DNA from 3 places in the Mesorhizobium sp. WSM4884 genome. Region 3 is predicted to be linked to each of the others. Evidence: riboswitches for the same ligand, from Rfam matches in the RefSeq annotation. Region 3 holds a riboswitch; each other region holds the start of a gene.
What was found. Region 3 has a riboswitch for thiamine pyrophosphate ahead of thiC (phosphomethylpyrimidine synthase ThiC). Riboswitches for the same ligand answer to the same signal wherever they lie in the genome.

Region 1 (7,303 bases), on a different contig from region 3:
GAACCGCTGACCGAACGCGCGACCGGCTCCAGCGCGGTGCTGGCCGAAGGCGCTGCGGTCAGCAGCCGGTAGACCTGCCCGCCGGCGCGGATCACCGCGATATCGAACTGCCACCCCTGCGCGCTGGCATGTGCCATCGCCGCTTCGTTGCCGTTGACCGTGTCCTGGCGCACGCTGGTGTCGTCCAGCCCGGCGACCCAGCCGCTGCGGATGTAATCTGTCAGCGACACCGATTTGTCGATTGCAACGCCATCGAAGCGGATGGCGATGTCGCCTGGTCCGGTCGCGGTGACGGCGGCCGCCGAATTGTCGATGACGAAGCCGTCCGGCACCGCGAACGAGACGCCGAGGCCGGGATGCATGAAGGTCTGGCCGCGCACATAGCCCTCTTCCGGCGTGTCGCCGTAAAGCAGGCCGTCTATGCCGGCGAGGAAGGCATCGCGATCACGCGTGCCGACGCCCGGCGGGCCGAAGTTGCGGGCAAGGCGCTGCGCCAGATCAATGCGCTGCGGCGTGTTCGGGTGCGTGGCCAGGAAGTCGAGGCTGGCATCGGTGGCGCCGCTGACCGAGCGGAAGTCGGTGTAGGCCGACATCGACTGCAGGAAGCGGCCGGCCGCATACGGATCATAGCCCGCCTCGCCGATCGACTTGATGCCGATGGCGTCGGCCTGCAGTTCCTGGTTGCGCGAAAACTGCGCCAGCCTCAGCTTGCCGCGGATGAGTGCTGCCTTGGCGGTCGGGCTGTCGCCGAGCACATCGGAGACGACCTTGGTCGCCAGCCCTTCTTCGGCCTCGAGCTGCTGCCGCTGCAACCCGTGATTCGCGGTGACGTGGCCCATCTCATGCGCGATGACGGCGGCAAGCTCGGAGGAGTCGTTGGCCAGGGCCAGCAGTCCACGCGTCACGTAGAGGTAGCCGCCGGGCAGCGCGAAGGCGTTGACGTTGGGCGAATTGAGGATGGTGATGCGATAGGTCTGGGTCGGGTTTGCCGACACCACGGTCAGGTTGCCGACGACCTTGGCCACCATGCGCTCGAGCTTCGGATCGGAATATTCGCCGCCATAGGTGGCGAGAATCCGCGGATGCTGCGCCTTCGCCATGTCGGCGAGTTTGGCGTTGGCGACGACGTTGTCGACCGTGATCGGCTTGTCCGAGGGCTGGAAGCCGGATTCCTGGACATCGGGCGGCGTGAACATCTGGCAGCTCGCCAGCGCCACGGCAAAGCCAACCAACGCAAAGAATCGCGCCAGCGGCTTCATCCACACTTTCTCCGCGCCGGTCGTCAGATCGGCTTCCTTTCGAAATCTTTCGGCAAATCACGGCCCACCCGGACCAGTATGGCCGGACCTAGCCACACTCCCCCGGACAAGGCAAGCAAACGCCGGATCACCCGTTGCCGGTTTGGGCGTAAATTATGTCCGCTTCCGGGCAATATGTTGTGATAGGGCAACGCTGCCGCCTTGATCGCCGATATAGCGCCGGAAGGCGTCCGGTCCAGGGCGATCGAAGAAATCCGCGGCGGGGCCGGTCGCGGCGATCATGCCTTCGTCCAGAAACGCCATGTTCTCGCCGATGCGGCGGGCATCTTCCGGCTGGTGCGTGACGAAAAGCACGGTCATCTGCCGTTCGGCGTGGATGCCGGCCACGAGATCGAGCATGTCGTCGCGCAGCGCCGGACCGAGCGAAGCGAAAGGCTCGTCGAGCAGAAGCACCGGACGATCGCGTAGGAGCACCCTTGCCAGCGCGACGCGCTGCCGCTCGCCGCCGGAGAGTTCGCGCGGCAGCCGCTTCTCCTTGCCGGCAAGGCCAACCCGCGCCAGCGCATCCGCGACCGCCTGGCGGTCGGCGGCAGTGAGGTCGAGCGACGGCGAGCGGCCGAGCCCGACATTGCCTTCGACCGAAAGATGGGCAAACAGATTGTTTTCCTGGAACACCATCGACACCGGCCGCGCCGAGGGCGGCGTGTCGCCGACATCGATCCCGCCGATCAGCACCTTGCCGGCGCCGGGCAGCTCGAAGCCGGCGACCAGATTGAGCAGCGTCGACTTGCCTGAACCGCTAGGCCCCATGATGGCGGTGATCTTGCCGGCGGCGAATTCGGCATCGAAGCGGAACGATGCCTCGCCATAGCTGAACGAAACATCGTCCAGCGTGACGGCCAGTGCCTTCTCCGTCGCTATGCCATTGTTCGTCGTCATGCCTTTGCTTCCCGCCCGAGCCAGTCGGCGGCGACAACCAGCATCAGGCAAACGAAGCCGAGCAGCAAGGCAAGCCCCGCGGCGTCGGCGGTCCGGTAACTGCCCATGCGCGCGAGCAGGAGATAGGGCAAGGTCTGCACCGAATCGCTGCCGAACAGCGCGATCACGCCGAGATCGCCAAGCGACAGCGCCATGGCGAAGGCAAAACCGGTGGCCAAAGGCCGCCGGAGCGACGGCCAGTCGACCAGGCGCAGCCGGTTCCAGCCGCAAATGCCGAGCGCCAGGCAGAGCCGCTCGTGACGCTCGCTCGCCGCGTCATAGGCAGGGCGAACGGCGCGGATGGCAAAGGGCATCGCCATCACTGCATTGACGGCGACGACCATGACGGGCGCGACGGCAAAGACATCCGTGACCCCACGCAAGGCCAGGAACCAGCCGGCGCCGACCACGATCGGCGGTACGACCAGCACGAAACCGGCGCCGGTGTCGGTGGCATGTTCGAGCAGCGACATGGCGCCGCCCGCGCGGCGCCGCAAGGCCAGTGCGCGCCGGGCCGCGATGAGCGAGAGTGACAGCGCCACCGAGAGCAGCGCCGAGAGGAAAGAGAGCGCGGCGCTGGTGAGCGTCGCACGGCGCACGGCCTCCTCGCCGGCCAGCCGTCCGAGATCGGCTTCCAGGCCGGCCAGCACGGTCGCCGCCATCGGCCCGGCGACGAACAGCAAGGTAAGTGCGATCAAACCGGCGTTCACCATCGTTTCAGCCTTGCCCGCCGAAAGATAGCGGCGTGGCGCCACCGGCAGATTGGCGTCGCCGACCGTATTGGCGCCAAGCCGCATCAGTGCCGTCACCACGACGAAGGTCAGACCGATTTGCAGCAGCGTCAGCACCACGGCCCTAGCCGGATCAAAATCGAAGCGCAACGCCTGGTAGATCGCGACCTCCAGCGTCGTGGCGGCCGGCCCGCCGCCCAGCGTCAGCACGATGGTGAAGGAGGTGATGCAGAGCATGAACACCAGTCCGGCGACGCCCGGCAGTGCCGCGCGCAGCGCCGGCCATTCGATCAGCCGCAACGCCGGCCAGGCCCCCATGCCGAGCTGGCTCGCCAGCCGCCACTGGTCGGCGGGCACCGTGCCGAGCACCTCCAGAAAAAGACGCGTGGCCAAGGGCAAATTGAAGAAGACATGCGCGATCAGTATGCCGGACAATCCGTAGATGCCGGGCCATTCGCTGCCGTCAAGGCTGCCGAGAGCGCCGGCAAAATAGCCGGCATGGCCGTAGAGCGCCAACACGCCGAGGGCGGCAACGATGGCCGGCAGCGCCAGCGGCACGGCGAAGAACTGCAGGATCAGGCGACGCCCGGGAAACTTCGGGTGCCGGGACAGGGCACGCGCCACCAGCAGCGCCGGCGCGACCGACAGCAATGTCGAAAGCAGCGCCTGCCAAAGCGTGAAGCGGGCGACACGGAGGAGATAGCCGTCGAAGGCGACGAGAGCGCCGGACGGGTCGCTCGCGCCTTCTAGGATGAGCCCGACGAAGGCGACGCCGATGAGCACGGCGATTGCCGCAAGGGCCATGATGCCGGCGGTGACGCGGGAGTCAGGGCGCGGCGAAGATTGCACGCTGCACCACCGGGGCAGGTTTGGAAACCAGCGAACGCCGTGTTCCTTCGCGCCCCCCTCTGTCCTGCCGGACATCTCCCCCACAAGGGGGGAGATCAGCAGCGTCGGCGCCCTGCTCATTCCTGCAACGTTGCCAATTGGCGAAATCGCCAATGGCAGTCAATCTCCCCCCAAGTGGGGGAGATGTCCGGCAGGACAGAGGGAGGCGCCGTAGAGCGATCATCTTCGACAGATAACCAAAGCCGGCTACTTGCTCATCGCCGCCAGCCACTCGTCCACCCAGGCTTTGCGGTTGGCCGCGACCTCTTCCGGGCTGAACAGCAGGGTCTTGGTCGGCTTCACCAGTTTGTCGAAGGCCGGGTTGAGCGGCTTGTCGGTCTTGCCGGCCGGGAACATCCAGTTGGTCTCCGGGATGACGTCCTGGAATTTCGGCCCGGTCATGAAGGCGATGAACTTTTCCGCCAGCGGGTTCTTCGCGCCGGTCGTCGTGATGCCGGCGACCTCGATCTGCAGATACTCGCCCTCCTCGAAGGACGCGGCCTGGTAGCGTTCAGTGTTCTCGGCGACCATGTGGTAAGCCGGTGAGGTGGTGTAGGACAGCACCATCGGCGCCTCGCCCTTGGTGAACAGGCCGTAGGCCTCGCTCCAGCCCGGCGTCACCGTAAGCACCTTGGATTTGAGCTTGGCCCAGGCCTCCGGCGCCTTGTCGCCATAGACCGACTTCACCCAGAGCAGCAGACCGAGGCCCGGCGTCGAGGTGCGCGGATCCTGAATGACGATCTTGTCGGCGGCGCCACCCTCGACCAGCTCCTTCAGGCTTTTCGGCGGGGTCTTCAGCTTCTCGGTGTCGTAGACGACGGCGAAATAGCCGTAATCGAAGGGCACGAATGTGTCGTCCTTCCAGCCTTCGGGCACATTCAAATCTGCAACGGCGCCATGCGGCGCGAAAAGGCCGCTCGCCTTGGCGTCTGCGGTCAGGTTGGTGTCGAGGCCGAGCACGATGTCAGCCTTGGTGCCGGCGCCCTCCAGCTTGACGCGGTTGAGCAGCGCCACGCCGTCGGCGACCGAGACGAATTCGAGATCGCAGCCGCATTCGGCCTCGAATTCCTTCTTCACCGCGGGTCCCGGACCCCAGTCGGCGGTGAAGCTTTCATAGGTATAGACGGTGAGCTTGTCCTTCGCCTCGGCAGGCCCGGCGGCTGCCAAAAGCGAAACGAGGCCTGTTGCGAGAATAAGCTGGGACAATAGTGAGCGCATCGGCGCCTCCTTTGTTCGCGTGACAAGGAATTGAGGCGTCGGATGGTCCGAAACGTCTAATCCCTCCGCCGGTACAAACCGGATCAGGTTCGGCGGGTTGGCATTGTCGCCTCTCAGCCGGTTCGCGAAGTCAGCGTCCGGCACCCCGTTAGAGCGCCTCGAGACATAGGCCCGGCCGATGCGGCGCGCAAGCGGAAGTTTGCCGGGCATCCGATGACTTCGGAACGCAGCGCTATCCGTTTGGATGCGCCTGGCTTCCGTTTCGCGGGCGGGGCTGGTAAGGGCGACGCCCATGGGAACATTCACCATCCTGCTTGGCGGCGAGCTCGTCCGCACGCCTCGGCTCGATCGCCAGATCGAAGGCTCCCGCGTCATCGCCGCCGACGCCGGCATCGGTCATGCCCGCATGCTGGGCCTCGTGCCGGAGCTATGGGTCGGCGACTTCGACTCGGTGCCGCCGAACCTGCCGGAGGATCTCGCCGCCGTGCCGCGCAAGATCTTTCCGGCCGAAAAGGACATGACCGACGGCGAGCTCGCCATCGCCGAAGCGCTCGCGCGCGGCGCCACCAGCTTGGTGCTGGCCGGCGCCTTCGGCGGCAAGCGCGCCGACCATGCCTTCCTGCATCAGGCGCTTGGGCATCGGCTGGCCGAGGCGGGCACGACGGTACTGCTGACCAGCGGCGCGCAGGAGGGCGTCCCCATCCTGCCGGGCAAAGCCGCCTTCGATTACGCCGACGGAACGCTGTTCTCGGTGCTTGGCTTCTCCGAACTCGCCGGCCTGACGGTCTCCGGCGCCAAATGGCCGCTCGACCGTGTCGAGGTGGCGTTCGGCTCCTCGCTCACTATATCGAACGAGGTCAAGGGCCGGCTCGAGATCGCGCTCGAGAGTGGCCGGGCGCTGCTGCTCGCCCACCCCTATCCTCTTGCCGAAAGCTGACATGGCTCCGCCTCTTCTCAATCTCGACGGCATAAAATTGACCTTTGGCGGCACGCCGCTGCTCGACGGCGCGTCGCTGAGCGCTTCCGCCGGCGAGAAGATCGCGCTTGTCGGCCGCAACGGTTCGGGCAAGTCGACGCTGCTCAAGATCGCCGCCGGGCTGGTCGAGCCGCAGGACGGCGAGGTGTTCCGCCAGCCATCGGCAACGGTCCGCTATTTGCCGCAGATGCCCGATATGGATGGCTTCGCCAGCGTGCGCGCCTATGTCGAGGCTGGTCTCGGGCCGGCCGACGACCCGCATCGCGCCACCTATTTGATGGACCATCTCGGCCTCACCGGCGAGGAACGGCCGAGCGACCTTTCGGGCGGCGAGGCGCGCCGCGCCGCGCTCGCCCGCGTCATGGCGCCCGAACCCGACATCCTGCTGCTCGACGAGCCGACCAACCACCTCGACCTGTCGGTCATCGAATGGCTGGAAGAGGAGCTTGCCCGCACCTCTTCGGCCGTGATCCTGATCTCGCACGATCGCCGCTTTCTCGAGCGCGTCTCGCGCGCCACGGTCTGGCTCGACCGCGGCCAGACCCGGCGGCTGGACAAGGGCTTCGCGCATTTCGAGGAATGGCGCGACCAGGTGCTGGAAGAGGAGGAGCGCGAACAGCACAAGCTCGGCCGCCAGATCGTGCGCGAAGAGCACTGGCTGCGCTATGGCGTGACCGCCAGGCGCAAGCGCAACATGCGCCGCCTCGGCGAGCTGCAGGCCATGCGCCAGCGCTTTCGCAGCCATCGCGGCGCCGAAGGCACGGCGACCATGGTGGCGAGCGACGCCGCCGAATCCGGCAAGTTGGTGATCGAGGCCAAGGGGATCGACAAGAGCTTTGGCGACTTGACCGTGGTCAAAGGGTTCTCGACCCGCATCCAGCGCGGCGATCGTGTCGGCCTGGTCGGGCCGAACGGCGCCGGCAAGACGACTCTTCTGAAAATGCTGACCGGCGAGCTGACGCCGGACGCGGGCTCAGTGCGGCTCGGCGTCAATCTTGAGATCGCGACGCTCGACCAGAAGCGCGAGGCCGTCGACCCGCAGGAGACGCTGGCGCATTACCTGACCGACGGACGCGGCGAGAACCTCGTGGTCAACGGCGAGCAGCGCCACGTCGTCTCCTACATGAAGGATTTTCTATTCAAGCCGGAGCAGGCGCGCACGCCGGTGCGGGAGCTTTCGGGCGGTGAGCGCGCGCGGCTGCTGCTGGCCCGGGTGCTGGCGCGGCCGGCGAATCTCCTGGTGCTCGACGAGC
Region 2 (7,303 bases), on a different contig from region 3:
GAGCTGCACCAGCCCGACGCCGAGCGGCACCAGGCGCTCGATCCAGGCGGCGCTGTCGACGATCAGGTAGAAGGGATCGAGCTTCATGAGAAAACCGCCCTTCCGATTGTGGGCGTCGATGGCACAGCGACGTCGCGCGGCTCGAGCAGTCCCGAACCATAGGCTTCGCGGCCGGCATCGACCGCCTTGCTGAAAGCGCGCGCCATGCCCACCGGATCGCTAGCCTTGGCGACCGCCGTGTTGAGGAGCACGGCGTCAAAGCCGAGTTCCATGACGGTTGCCGCGTGCGACGGTCGTCCGAGACCTGCATCGACGATCAACGGCACGTCGGGGAAATGCCCGCGCATCGAGCGCAGCGCCATGATGTTGACCGGCCCGAGCGCCGAGCCGATCGGCGCGCACCACGGCATCAGAACCTTGCAGCCTGCCTCCAGCAGCCGCTCGGCAACGACGAGATCGTCGGTGGTATAGGGGAACACGTCGAAACCGTCCCCGCAAAGGATGCGCGCGGCCTCGACCAGGCCGAACACATCGGGCTGCAGCGTGTCGTGATTGCCGATCACTTCGAGCTTGATCCAGGACGTGCCGAAGACCTCGCGCGCCATCTTCGCGGTCGTCACGGCTTCCTTGACGGAATGGCAGCCGGCGGTGTTGGGCAGCACCCTCACGCCGAGCGAGCGGATCAGCGACCAGAATTGCTCGCCGGCCCTGCCGCCGGCCATTTCCCGGCGCAGCGAAACGGTGACCGCCGAGGTGCTCGACGCCTTGACAGCATCGGCAAGGATCGCCGGCGAAGGATATTGGGCGGTGCCCAGCAGCAGGCGCGAGGCCAACTTTGTCCCGAGAAGATCGAACATCGGCTAGCCTCCCTGCATGGGCGACAGGATTTCGATCCGATCGCCTTCGTTCACCCGCAATTCCGCCCGTTCGGCCGCAGGCACGACATCGCCGTTCAGCGCGGTGGCGAGCCAGCCGCCCTCATAGTCAAGCTCCTTCAAAAGGGCGGCGAGCGTCGTCGCCCTGACCTCAAGCGCTTCGCCATTGACGATCAGCTTCATTTTCAGACTCCAGGTCGGCAGATGAATTGAAGAGAAGGCCGGCAGCCTGCTCGGCCATTGCCGGCGAGAGCAGGAAACCGTGCCGGTAAAGGCCGTTGATCGTGATCGCGCCGTCCTTCCGACGCTTCACCCGCGGCAGATTGTCGGGATAGGCGGGGCGCACGCCCACTCCTGTCTCGACGATTTCGGCCTCACCGAACGCCGGATGGAGCGCGTAGGCCGCATTGAGGAGCTCCATCAGCGAACGGGAGGTGATCGGCCCGTCATGGTCGCTTTCGATCATGGTCGCGCCGACCATGAAGTGATGATCGGCCCGCGGCACGACATAGATCGGATGACGCGGATGGAGGAGACGCACCGGCCGGGTGAGCGAAACCTCCCGCGTGTGGAGGATCAGCATCTCGCCGCGCACGCCACGCAAATCGTCGTCGGCTCGCGCGATGCCCGTGCAGTCGATCACCTGGTCGAAGCCAGAAAGGTCCACCTCGTCCACCTCGAAAAGGAAGACGACTCCCATCGCACGCAGCTTGTCGGCGAGGGCTTCGAGAACCCGACGGGGATCGAGATGAGCTTCGCCGGCGAAGAACAGGCCCTTGCGGAAGCGACCGGCAAGATCGGGTTCGAGGGCGGCGATCGCCTCGTCGTCGACGGACTCGTGATTGCGGGTACGGGCCGCAAAGCGGGCAAGCTCGAAGGCGTCGCGCACATGGGCGATGACGAGAGTGCCGGCCGTCGTCACGAGCCCGGGCAGCACCCTTTCCCACCAGTCGGTCGAAATTCTGCCGAGACTGACAACCGTCTCTTCGGCGCTTTCGCGTTCGCACCAAGGAGCAAGCATGCCGCCGGCGAGCCAGGAGGCATTGCCGCCTATCTGGCTCCGAATTTCGGCAACCGTGACCGACGCACCTCGCGCGGCCAATTCATGGGCGACGGTGAGGCCTGCCACACCGGCGCCTTTGACAAGGACACGGCGCACGGCTCAGTCCGTCCTCTGATCGTCCTGCGCCAAAGCTTGTTCTCCCGCCCCGGGCGTTTCGACCGGCACGTAGAGATCGCCGCCCGCGCGGTATTTCTGCGCCATCGCCGCCATCCCCTCCTTCTGCGCTTCGGCGCGAATGTCGTGGGAGATGCGCATGGAGCAGAATTTCGGTCCGCACATCGAGCAGAAATGCGCTACCTTGTGCGCTTCCTTGGGCAAGGTCTCGTCGTGCATCGAGCGCGCGGTTTCGGGATCGAGCGACAGGTTGAACTGGTCTTCCCAGCGGAACTCGAACCGCGCCCGCGAAAGCGCGTCGTCGCGGATCTTCGCCGCAGGATGCCCCTTGGCGAGGTCGGCGGCGTGCGCCGCGATCTTGTAGGTGATGACGCCGGTCTTGACGTCATTGCGATCCGGCAGGCCGAGATGTTCCTTCGGCGTCACGTAGCAGAGCATGGCCGTGCCGAACCAGCCGATCATGGCTGCGCCGATGCCGGACGTGATGTGGTCGTAGCCCGGCGCTATGTCCGTGGTCAGCGGTCCCAGCGTGTAGAAAGGCGCCTCGCCGCAGACGGCGAGCTGCTTGTCCATGTTCTGCTTGATCTTGTGCATGGGAACATGGCCGGGGCCCTCGATCATCACCTGGCAGTCCTTTGCCCAGGCGATCTTCGTCAATTCGCCAAGCGTTTCCAGCTCGGCGAATTGGGCTTGGTCATTGGCATCGGCGATCGAGCCGGGACGAAGGCCGTCGCCAAGCGAGAAAGAGACGTCATAGGCTCTGGCGATGTCGCATATCTCCGCGAAATGCTCATAGAGGAAGCTTTCGCGGTGATGGTGCAGGCACCATTTCGCCATGATCGAGCCGCCCCTGCTGACGATACCGGTAACCCGGCCGACGGTGAGCGGGATGTGATGCAGCCGCACGCCGGCATGAATGGTGAAGTAGTCGACGCCCTGCTCGGCCTGCTCGATCAGCGTGTCGCGATAGACTTCCCAACTCAGATCCTCGGCGACACCGCCCACCTTCTCCAGCGCCTGGTAGAGCGGCACCGTGCCGATCGGCACCGGCGAGTTGCGCACGATCCATTCGCGGATGTTGTGGATGTTGCGGCCGGTCGACAGGTCCATGACCGTGTCGGCACCCCAGCGGATGGCCCAGACCATCTTTTCGACCTCTTCGGCCATCGAAGAGGTGACGGCGGAACTGCCGATATTGGCGTTGATCTTCACCAGGAAATTGCGGCCGATGATCATCGGCTCGCTCTCGGGATGGTTGATGTTGGCGGGGATGATCGCGCGGCCGCGCGCCACCTCGTCGCGTACGAATTCCGGTGTGACGAAGTCCGGCATCGATGCGCCGAACGCCTCGCCGTCCCGTTGCAGCCCGCTCCGCATGATCTCGCGACCGAGGTTTTCGCGGATGGCAACGAATTCCATTTCGGGCGTGATGATCCCGGCGCGCGCATAGGCAAGCTGCGTTACCGCCTTGCCGGCCTTGGCCCGCAGCGGACGGTTGCGGGTCGGAAACTCCGGCGTCAGGCGCTCTCCTGTCGCAAATCCATTGTCCTCCGGCCTGATATGGCGGCCGTCATAGGATTCGACATCGCCACGCGCCACGATCCAGTCTTGCCGAAGGGGGGCAAGCCCCCTCTCGATATCGGTTTCGATTGCGGGGTCGGTATAGGGGCCTGACGGATCGTAGACCGTCACCGGCGGTTCACCGGCAGTCGGGTGAACGGCGATCTCGCGCATCGGCACCTTGATCTGCGGGTGGAGGGCGCCGGATTTGTGGATCTTCCGCGACGCCGGCAGCGGTCCAGTCGATACGGTGGGGGTCAGGGCATTCATTTGAGGCTCCTTTGCTCGTTGCATTGGAGACCCAGTTCTGTGCCGGAAGGATGAAAAGACGCTTCGGTCTGCCTGCCTGAGACAGGTCTTCGGGCATGAACGCCCGCAAAGCGCTTGCACCGTCCCTACGCCAGTATGAACTGGATCAGGTTCAACGGGTCACTGCGCCGCAAAAGCCAGCAGTATCTCAGCCCCTTGCCGGGACTCCCCTGGTGAATGGCTTAGGTTGAACGGGCCAGCGTCATCTTGTCAAGCGCGTTTGGCCGGCATTGCGGCTCAACGCCATCGTGCATGGAAGCTTCTCCGCCATGTGGTTGCGGAAGCCGCCGCCATCGTCGGTCAGCGTCTTGTAGTCGCCGGCCTTGACGGTGCTGTAGGCATAATCATGCAGCGCCAGCGGATCGGGATAGCGGCCCTCCTCGGCGATTGCCAGATAAGGCAGCATGTCCCAGTTGACGTCGGGCATGAACCAGGCCGTCACGGCGGTCAGCAGGATGTAGAGCGAGAAGATCGCCGCACCGATCGGCGCGGCCCATCTTGCGTAAGCCCCCTCGCCCCAGGCAAGACCGGCGCCGGTCAGCCGGTCGAGCGGATCGGCGGGAGCGACGGGTGGCCTGGTCAGCAGCGTCTGTCTCAGCGGACCTGGCTTTTTACAAAATCCTTCACGATCGCCACAATGCCGAGCGACAGGAAGCTGTCGAAGGCGTCGACGAAGCGGTCGACATGCTCGCGCTGGCAGATCAGCGGCGGCTCGAGCCGAATGACGTTGCGGTTGTACTCGGTGAAGGCGACGAGCACGTCGTAGTCGCGTAGCAAGAGCGAGCCGACGAAGCCCGACAGCGAACCCTTCAGCTTGTCGTCGAGCACGCTCACCACAGGACGCAGCACCATCGGCAAGGTCTGCGAGAAATCGTGGAACTCGAGCCCGATCATAAGACCCTTGCTGCGCACATCCTTGATGATCTTCGGATATTTCGCCTTCAGCGCCTGCAGCCGCTGCAAAAGGGAGTCGCCGGTCGACGCAGCATTGTCGATCAGCGCTTCGTCGTACAGCACGTTGAGCGCCTCGATCGCGGTGATGCAGGCCTCGCCCATGCCACCGAAGGTCGCCATGGCGTGGATCATTGCCGTCTTCGGCGTGCCATAGGCTTTCATGTAGACGTCGCGCCTGGCGATTATGGCGCCGACCGCGGCCTGGCCGCCGCGATCGCCTCGGCGAATTTGCGCGGCGTGCCCGTCGCCAGCACGATCCTGCGGCGGTCCTCATGTTCGCTGCGAAGCCGCTCGAGCAGTTCAAGCCGGTAAGGCAGCGATGCCGGATCGATGTCGATGCGCGCTGCGATTTCCTGCTTTAGCCGCGCCGGACCGCCGATCAACCAGAGCGGCAGGACAAAGAGATAGAGCGGATTCTTCTTGAGCAGGATGAACAGGCCTTCCCACAGAAGGTCCGTTGCAATCAGCGCGCCGTCGAGATCGACCGCAAGCGGAATTGCGTTCCCGTCCGACCGCGCGTCCATTGCTCTGCCCTGCTCACCCCACGCCGTATTTCGGCGCCTACGCGATGGATATAACGGGGCATGACGGAGTTAAAACGCCCGGTTGCGGCGCGCTGTGCGGGGTATTTCCGGTGCTATCGTTAAGCAGCGGCTACCGGAAACGATAAAAGGCCGGGCGTTTGCCCGGCCTTCGCCGATCGCGTCTAAGGATTTTACTTGATCCGGGCAACGCCGCCCGAGATCTCGACCGTTTCTGAACCGGTCAGCGCTTCGAGGTCACCATTGGGCAGGGTGACGAAGCAGCCATTCGGGCAGAACTCCACCGTCTCGCCGGCGGCCAGCGCCAGCTCGGTCTTGCCGCCGCCTTCGGTCACGATCAACGTCCGCGTCTGAGCGTCCTTGTTGACCGCGCTGGCGGCAAAAGCCGAACCGCCCAGGGCCAAGAAAGCGATGGCGGTAACGACAGACTTCCACATTGCAATTCCGGTGTTCCCACACCGCCTCTGTTCAATTTCGCAAGGCATTCTCGCCCTTTGCGTGAGAGCTTATATGACAAGCAAGCTGAACCGCAACTGAATGCCGCATTCATGCCGCAATTGGTTTCACCGACGGGAAAATGGCGCAACGTCTAGCCTGGATCGGGCTTGCGGCCCCTTCGCTTCATCTTGGCGAGCCGTTCGCGTTCGGCCGCTGCTTCCGCTTCCAGCCGCTCGCGCTCGGCAAATTCCGCCTCGATCTTGTCGTCGTCGATCGGCCACGACTCGTGCTTCGTTGTCTCGACCACGGCGCGCGGCGTCGACGGGATCTCGATGTGCTCGTCCTCGAAGATATCGAAGATCGCGAAGCGTATATCGTTCTGGACGATGCTGCCGTTCATCACGTCGGCCACGAACACGCGGATTTCGAATTCGAGCGCGGCCGTTCCGAAGTTGGCGAAGAGCACGAAGGGCTCGGGGTTCTTGAGCACCATCGGATGGGCGCGGGCGATATCGAGCAGAAGCGCGTGCACCCGCTTGACGTCGCTGCCATAGGCGACGCCGACCCTGATGTCGACGCGGCCGAGCTTGTTGCGATGCGTCCAATTGCCGACCGCATTGTTGATGAGGTTCGAATTGGGCAGGATCACCGACTGCCGCTGGAACGTCTCGATTTCCGTCGCACGCACGCTGATCTTCTTCACCGTGCCGCTGATGTCGCCGGCGACAATCCAGTCGCCCACCTTGAACGGACGTTCGGCAAGCAGGATCAGGCCGGAGACGAAGTTCGAGACCACGTTCTGCAGGCCGAAGCCGATACCAAGTGACAGCGCGCCGGCAACGAGCGCCAGATTAGAAAGATCGATACCAGCCGCCGATATGCCGATAAGTGCCGCGAGCGCCACGCCTGCATAGCCCACCGCCAGCCGGATCGAGTTGCGCACGCCGGTATCGACCTTGCCGCGCGCCATCACCGACCCGTCGAGCCAGCCCTGGAACCAGCGTGTCAAGAAATAGCCGATGACGAAGACGACGATGCCGGTGAGGATGCCGAGCACCGAGATGGTGACGGAGCCGATGGTGACGCCCGTCGCCAGCTTGTAGGCCCAGGCCTCGATATCGCCGGGCTGGAAGCCCCACATCAGAAGGATCAACGGCAGGAACACCAGCACGATCATCAGGTTGATGGCAATGCTGACGACCAGGCCGAGCTGGTCGAGCGCCGTGTCCTCATAGCTGGAATTGGTCGACAGCCAGCGCCCGACCGAGGTGTCGGCGAAGCCGCCCTCCTCGCCGATCGCCCGCGCCGACAGGAAGCCTATATAGGCAGTGACCAGGATGGTGCCGGTGACCACGACCTGCACCGAGACGAAGAGGGCTAGGCCTATATAGCCGAGCAGCGCCGCTGCGATGGTGAACAGGCCAAGCCCGAAGGCAAGGAAGCGAAGC
Region 3 (7,303 bases):
CCCGGTCAGCATTCGAGAGCGACTGGCCGGGTATGATCGTCCGGATCGTGTCGTAGAGGCCGCCGATGTAGGCGAGGACCCATTTCACGTTGCCGCGCGTCTTTCTCACCAAGGTGTTCAGGAACTGCTGTTGGAGCGGTGTCAGTGCTTCACAGTCGTCAATCAGTATCTTGAAGAAGGGCGCCCTGTCACCGGCGAAAGATGGGCCATTTAAAAGTGGAGTGATCGCGGTCGCGACCTTGTTAATGATCGCGCCAGGGTCTGTTGCTCTGAAGCCGGTCGCTCCGGCATCGGCGGCAAAGAAGAACGCGTTGAAGCATTCGTCGACGTACCGGGTTATCCCACCCCGCAGCTCATCGATGCTGAAGAAGTCGAGACGGGCAGGTTGGGGTATGAAGTGCAGCACTTCGCGATGCAGTGCCAGGGCGACGTCCCTATCTTCGGAGGCCCGGTATTTCAAGTGGCCGTCGCGTCTGAGCTGGCCGATGCTCTCGAGCAGGCGTTCGACTATCTTCAGCTCCAGATAGTGAGAGAAGATTACGAATTGCCGCGGGATCACGGCGGCCGTGTCGAAGCGTATCCGCTCCGGAATGAGGTTCAGAACGGCGTTGTCGATTAGGGGCGAGAATGTCTCATTGAGCTGGAAGAAGACGCCATACCAAGCGAGCTTGCCGACTTGGTCCGAGAGACTTTTGTCTTCAAGAATATGGACTGTGGAAAGCGAGCGAAGAATGCTGGTCTTGCCGCTGCCTCTCGTCCCTGCGACGAAGACCGGCTTGGCGGCGGCAGAAATCAACGCCGACTTCTGACTGAACCACAGTATCGGGCGGCTTTCGTACTCGATCCTGTTGGGGCCGAACGGATTCTCCATCGCTATTCGTCCCTTACCTTAATGCGCCAAGCCGAGTTTGCCTTGGTGAGGCCGTCTATCTCGATGAAGCGCGCCGCTTGGAGCATCAGAAGAGAGTCTTCCAGATCTAGCCCGAGCTCGGCGGAGGCAGCAATCTCAGTGATCTCGTCCCAGAAGAGTAACCCATTCCCGCGCCTGGTGGCATGGTCGCGCAGTCGGCGCAGCAGGTCAAACGTGTCGTTGTTCAGAAAGGCCTTGCCGTTGGACATGGTCGAAATAAAGCAATGTTCGCCTTCCATGACCGTCCCGTCGGCGACATTGGTGCGGTAGGGTATAAGTCGGATGCCGACGAGCTCTCCCTGATCGGTCGTGAAGAAGACGAGCTCATTGAAACCTGACTGTATCTCTGGTGCTGAGATGCAGATCAATTTGCCGTCCGGAAACCTTGGATCGTTGACGATCTCGACCGGATCAGCATGTATGTGTCCATGCAGGTAGACGATAGGCTTGTTGCCCTGCAGCAGCTGAGTTCTGACAAATCCGCTGTTGAGCATCTCCGCGTATGGCGTAATGCGCGGAGTCTTTTGTGGCAGCAGATTGTGATGGCCGATTATGATGCCGTAACGCATGTCGGGCTGCTGGAGCAATTCCTGTAGGCCTGCAAGCATCTCACGCGAGATGTATGGCGTGTCCATCTGACCGTAATACTCGTCGTCGGACGCCTCCTTGTCTGGATCGCTGGGAGGTGTCGCGGGCGAATGTCCCGAGATGTCCGGCGAGCCGAGATCTAGAGGCTCTGTAGAAGGACTGAGTGCCTCGAGACGATCACGAAGGAACGCGGGAAGGTTTTGAAGCTCCCAACTGCCTATCGCTGTGTTGACGAGGATGAAGTTTGCGCCTGCGGATCCTGTCGGAAGTCTGAAGTGCACGGGTTGGTCCACGGGAACGGTCTGCCAACCCAAGCGGGCGGCTAAACTCGCCATTTCGCTGAATTTCTCAGTCGGTCCAAGTTCGCGCGCGTCATCACGGTTCACATCGTGATTTCCCGGTACGAATATCAACGGAAGCGCCTTTGAACTGCGTCCCTGTGCGCGGCAGAGCAACGTGAAATGCTGGAATGCCGAAGCAATGAAGGTCTTGTCGCCACGGCTCGTGAAATCCCCCATGAAGGCGATCGAATCCAAGGGCTTCGAAGTCGTCAGCCGCCGAAGTTTCGTCAAGACGGCACGCAGCGAAGACGCGCGTAGCTTCTGCGTTATTTTCGGAGCGAACTTGCTATCCTTGGCATCGATGTTGCTAGAGGAAGGATGCCAGTCCGGATAGTGAATATCGCCTACTTGAAGGATTCGCACCCGCCGCATAACTCGCCCCCCTGCCGAGAGCCATAGACTAATCCGTTCGCTTTTGCCAAGCGCGAACGATCATCCGCAGTGTCCTTAACGAGGTAGCCTGCACTTTTCGAGAATTGCCACGGCGGCTATTTTTCGGCTGTGAAGCACACGAGACCCGTGACGTGAGACCCAGTTGCTCAATGCCCAGTTGCTCAATGAGCTTTCTTACGAATAAGGGAGAATTTCCGCGGCCGGACTATCTCTGAGCGAGCGTGCATGACTGCCAACGGAAGGTCTTGCACGCACCCTTGCGATCTTGAGCAATGGTCGCCATGACTTTCTTCTTGCAGGCTTTTGAGTGGCCCAGCCTGCGATCACCAGACCCCACCGATTCTAAAGAGCGTGGCAGATGGGATAGTCGAGGTTGCCCGTGCACAGTCACGCTCAGGGCTTGCGCCGCCCAGAGGACACGCTGAAAAGGCAGATTGGGGCGCAAGCACGCCATTCACGAGAGGTTCGACATGAAGACCATGCAAGAAAAAGACATTCCGGCATTCGTACAAGCAGTTGTGGACGCCGGCTGCAAAATTTGCGCGATTGGCAACTTGGGATACGTCTTTGGCGATGCTGATTTCACGCCAGCGCAACGGAGGGCCGTCGAGCCACAGCTGCGTAGGATTGCTGAAATCTACGGCGAACGCGATCATCTCATGAACGAGATAGCTGTATATCTGCGGTCGATCGGACGCCATGTCGAGGTTGAGCCGAAGACAGGTATTTCCTGATGGCCGTGATCGCGAGAAGCCGTCTTCCAACCTCTGAATCCTAAAGGAGGTGACCCCCAAGGCCGTTCGTCACCTTCGACCAGAATAACCACATCCGTGACCGCCTGAGCTACTTGGTCGATACGCGCACATGGCCAATACAGTTTCTCCATCCTTCACGAAGCGAATGAGGCTTTGGCCATTCAGCCCCGGTCTACGGGGCGTGACTTGTCCCCGATGCATGCGCGAGCTCTCCGCCCGGCTGGCCGCCGGTCGTCGCCACCGGCCGAAGGCGCCCGAATGCGCTTGACAAGATAGCGTCAGCCCGTTCAACCTAAGGCATTCACCAGGGGAGTCCCGGCAAGGGGCTGAGATACTGCTGGCTTTCGCGGCGCAGTGACCCGTTGAACCTGATCCAGTTCATACTGGCGTAGGGACGGTGCAAGCGCTTTGCGGGAGTTTACGCCCGAGGTCCTGTTGCAGCAGGTCTACAGAAGCGTCTTTTCATCCTTCCGGCACAGAACTGGGTCTCCAATGCATGAGCAAAGGAGCCTCACGATGAATGCCCTCACCCCCGCCGTATCGACGGGACCACTGCCCGCCTCGCGGAAAATCCACAAGCCCGGCGTCCTCTACCCGCAGATCAGGGTGCCGATGCGCGAGATTTCCGTCCATCCGACGGCCGGCGAACCGCCCGTCACCGTCTACGATCCGTCCGGCCCCTACACCGATCCATCAGTCGAAACCAGCATCGAAAAAGGCCTTGCCCGGCTTCGCCACGAATGGGTCACGGCGCGTGGCGATGTCGAAGCCTATGACGGCCGCCACGTCCGGCCGGAAGACAATGGATTCGCCACCGGCGAGCGCCTGACACCGGAATTTCCGATACGCAATCGGCCGCTCAAGGCCAAGCAGGGCAAGGCGGTGACCCAACTTGCCTATGCGCGCGCCGGCATCATCACGCCAGAAATGGAGTTCGTAGCCATCCGCGAGAATCTCGGCCGCGAGGTGATGCGCGGCAAGCTGCAACGCGACGGCGAAGCCTTCGGCGCGGCGATCCCAGATTTCGTCACACCCGAATTCGTGCGCGACGAGGTGGCGCGCGGGCGCGCAATCATTCCCGCCAACATCAATCATCCCGAGAGCGAGCCGATGATCATCGGTCGCAATTTTCTGGTCAAGATCAACGCCAACATCGGTAACTCGGCTGTCACATCGTCGATGGCCGAAGAGGTCGAAAAAATGGTCTGGGCTATCCGCTGGGGCGCGGACACGGTGATGGACCTGTCGACCGGCCGCAACATCCACAACATCCGCGACTGGATCGTGCGCAATGCGCCGGTGCCGATCGGTACGGTGCCGCTCTATCAGGCGCTGGAAAAGGTCAACGGCATCGCCGAGGATCTGAACTGGGAGGTCTACCGCGACACGCTGATCGAGCAGGCCGAGCAAGGCGTCGACTATTTCACCATCCACGCCGGCGTGCGGCTGCACTACATCCCGCTGACCGTCGACCGGGTCACGGGCATCGTCTCGCGCGGCGGCTCGATCATGGCCAAATGGTGCCTGCACCATCACCGGGAGAGCTTCCTCTACGAGCATTTCGAGGAGATCTGCGACATCGCCAGAGCCTATGACGTCTCCTTCTCGCTCGGCGACGGCCTTCGTCCCGGTTCAATCGCCGATGCGAACGACGCGGCGCAATTCGCCGAACTGGAAACACTTGGAGAACTCACCAAGATTGCCTGGGCAAAGGACTGCCAGGTGATGATCGAAGGCCCGGGCCATGTCCCCATGCACAAGATCAAGCAGAACATGGACAAGCAGCTCGCAGTGTGCGGTGAGGCGCCGTTCTACACGTTGGGGCCGCTGACGACCGACATCGCGCCGGGCTATGACCACATCACCTCAGGGATAGGTGCCGCCATGATAGGCTGGTTCGGCACCGCAATGCTTTGCTACGTCACGCCGAAAGAGCATCTCGGCCTTCCCGACCGCAACGACGTCAAGATTGGCGTGATCACCTACAAGATAGCCGCCCATGCAGCCGATCTGGCGAAGGGCCATCCGGCAGCGAAAACCAGGGATGATGCCCTTTCGCGCGCGCGCTTCGAGTTCCGCTGGGAGGACCAGTTCAACCTGTCGCTCGACCCCGAAACCGCACGGTCCTTCCACGACCAGACCTTGCCCAAGGAGGCGCACAAGCTGGCACATTTTTGTTCGATGTGCGGGCCGAAATTCTGCTCCATGCGCATTTCCCACGACATCCGTGCCGAGGCCCAGAAGGAAGGCATGGCGGCAATGGCGGCAAAATACCGGGAGGGCGGCGATCTCTACATGCAGGCGGACGAGACTGGCGTACCGGTCGTGCCAGAGGCTCCCAAACCATCATGAGGGTGCTCGTCAAAGGGGCCGGCGTTGCCGGCCTCACCGTCGCTTTCGAACTCGCCGCCCGCGGCGCGACGGTCACCGTCGCCGAGATGCGGCATGGCCTTGGTGGCAACGCGTCGTGGTTCGCCGGCGGCATGCTGGCGCCATGGTGCGAGCGCGAAAGCGCGGAGCAGCCGGTGCTGGATCTCGGACGCGATGCTGCCGACTGGTGGGATGCGGTGCTGTCGGGTCAGGTGACACGGGCCGGGACATTGGTCGTGGCCGCGCCGCGTGATGCCGGTGAGCTTGACCGGTTCGCCAGTCGCACGTCAGGGCATCGGCGCGTCGATGAAAACGAAATTGCGCTCCTGGAACCCGACCTCGCCGGCCGCTTCCGGCGTGGATTGCTCTTCCCCGACGAGGCTCACCTCGACCCACGCCCGGCGATGGCGGCACTTCATGACAAGCTTGCGACCATGGGTGTCAAATTCCACTTCGGCTGCGACGCCCGGCCTGTTTCGGGATTCGCCCGTCAGATAGACTGCATGGGAATGGCAGCGGCCGATGACAGGCTGCGCGGTGTTCGCGGCGAAATGCTGATCCTTCGCACGCCTGATGTCTCGCTGTCGCGGCCGGTCCGTTTGCTTCATCCACGCTTTCCGCTTTATGCCGTGCCGCGCACCGATCACCGTTTCATGATCGGAGCGACGATGATTGAAAGCCAGAGCGCCGGACCGGTGACGGCGCGTTCCATGATGGAGCTGCTGGGCGCCGCCCATGCCCTCCATCCGGCCTTTGGTGAGGCCGAGATCGTTGAAACCGGTGTGGGTGTCCGTCCGGCATTTCCCGACAATTTGCCACGCGTCGAAACAGACGGTGAGATCATCGCGATCAACGGTCTTTATCGTCACGGTTTTCTCCTCGCCCCCGCCATGGCGCGCCAGGCTGCCGACCTGGTTTTCAGTCAAGACAGAACCAAGGAGCATGCTCATGAAACTGATGGTCAACGGCGAGGCGCGTGAGATTGCCGCCACCACGCTGGCCGAGTTGCTTGCCGCGCTCGACTATGAGGGCGATTGGCTCGCCACCGCCGTCAACAGCGACCTCGTGCACAAAGCCAACCGCGCGGAGTTCCAGTTGAGCGACGGCGACCGGATCGAAATCCTCTCGCCCATGCAGGGCGGCTAGCATGTTGGAGCTTTATGGAACCGAGCTTTCGTCGCGCCTGCTTCTCGGCACGGCTCAGTATCCTTCGCCGGCCATCCTTGCCGATGCAGTCAAGGCATCGGGCACGTCGGTGGTGACCGTCTCGTTGCGGCGTGAGATGGCGGGCGGTAGGGCCGGCGAACAATTCTGGTCGTTGATCCGCTCGCTGGGCGCCAGAACCCTGCCCAATACCGCCGGCTGCCTCTCCGTCAAGGAAGCCGTCACCACCGCGAAAATGGCGCGCGAGGTCTTCGGCACCAACTGGATCAAGCTCGAAGTGATCGGCAATCACGACACGCTACAGCCGGATGTGTTCGGTCTGGTTGAAGCCGCCCGCATCCTGTGCGAGGACGGCTTTGCGGTATTCCCCTATACCACCGACGATCTCGTTGTCGCCGAGCGGCTGCTGGAAGCGGGCTGCAAGGTCCTGATGCCGTGGTGCGCACCGATCGGTTCCGCCTTGGGACCGGTCAACATGACGGCGCTGCGCTCGATGCGCGGATATTTCCCTGGCGTCCCGCTGATTGTGGATGCGGGGCTCGGACGGCCGTCGCACGCGGCCACCGTCATGGAACTCGGCTTTGACGCCGTGCTCCTGAACACAGCGGTCGCCAAGGCGGCAGATCCGGTCGGCATGGCGCGTGCTTTCGGTAAGGCGGTCGACGCCGGTCGTGAGGCGTTCAGTTCGGGAATGCTCGAACCGCGCGACGTCGCCGTGCCATCGACACCGATGGTCGGCAGGGCCGTTTTTTCATGAAGCTCGATCCCTTCTACCTGATCGT

Region 1: linked by a shared signal. The riboswitch ahead of thiB (thiamine ABC transporter substrate binding subunit) and the one ahead of thiC (phosphomethylpyrimidine synthase ThiC) in region 3 are both predicted to bind thiamine pyrophosphate.
Region 2: linked by a shared signal. The riboswitch ahead of thiC (phosphomethylpyrimidine synthase ThiC) and the one ahead of thiC (phosphomethylpyrimidine synthase ThiC) in region 3 are both predicted to bind thiamine pyrophosphate.

The regions. Positions count from the first base shown of each region.
Region 1 covers NZ_JARTVO010000013.1:46,140-53,442, reverse strand. The annotation lists gene P9236_RS20205 (M48 family metalloprotease) at 1-1,259, opposite strand, end outside; gene thiQ (thiamine ABC transporter ATP-binding protein) at 1,413-2,198, opposite strand; gene thiP (thiamine/thiamine pyrophosphate ABC transporter permease) at 2,195-3,772, opposite strand; gene thiB (thiamine ABC transporter substrate binding subunit) at 4,064-5,074, opposite strand; TPP riboswitch at 5,118-5,232, opposite strand; gene P9236_RS20185 (thiamine diphosphokinase) at 5,367-6,011, shown strand; gene P9236_RS20180 (ABC-F family ATP-binding cassette domain-containing protein) at 6,013-7,303, shown strand, end outside.
Region 2 covers NZ_JARTVO010000001.1:424,106-431,408, reverse strand. The annotation lists gene P9236_RS01950 (thiamine phosphate synthase) at 1-87, opposite strand, end outside; gene P9236_RS01945 (thiazole synthase) at 84-857, opposite strand; gene thiS (sulfur carrier protein ThiS) at 861-1,058, opposite strand; gene thiO (glycine oxidase ThiO) at 1,027-2,034, opposite strand; gene thiC (phosphomethylpyrimidine synthase ThiC) at 2,038-3,882, opposite strand; TPP riboswitch at 3,987-4,103, opposite strand; partial or broken gene P9236_RS01925 (hypothetical protein) at 4,184-4,507, opposite strand; partial or broken gene P9236_RS01920 (aminotransferase class III-fold pyridoxal phosphate-dependent enzyme) at 4,516-5,085, opposite strand; partial or broken gene P9236_RS01915 (prenyltransferase) at 5,085-5,399, opposite strand; gene P9236_RS01910 (hypothetical protein) at 5,591-5,854, opposite strand; gene P9236_RS01905 (mechanosensitive ion channel family protein) at 6,007-7,303, opposite strand, start outside.
Region 3 covers NZ_JARTVO010000035.1:26,769-34,071, reverse strand. The annotation lists gene P9236_RS29780 (hypothetical protein) at 1-871, opposite strand, end outside; gene P9236_RS29775 (metallophosphoesterase) at 874-2,211, opposite strand; gene P9236_RS29770 (hypothetical protein) at 2,703-2,966, shown strand; TPP riboswitch at 3,284-3,400, shown strand; gene thiC (phosphomethylpyrimidine synthase ThiC) at 3,504-5,339, shown strand; gene thiO (glycine oxidase ThiO) at 5,336-6,337, shown strand; gene thiS (sulfur carrier protein ThiS) at 6,306-6,503, shown strand; gene P9236_RS29750 (thiazole synthase) at 6,505-7,278, shown strand; gene P9236_RS29745 (thiamine phosphate synthase) at 7,275-7,303, shown strand, end outside.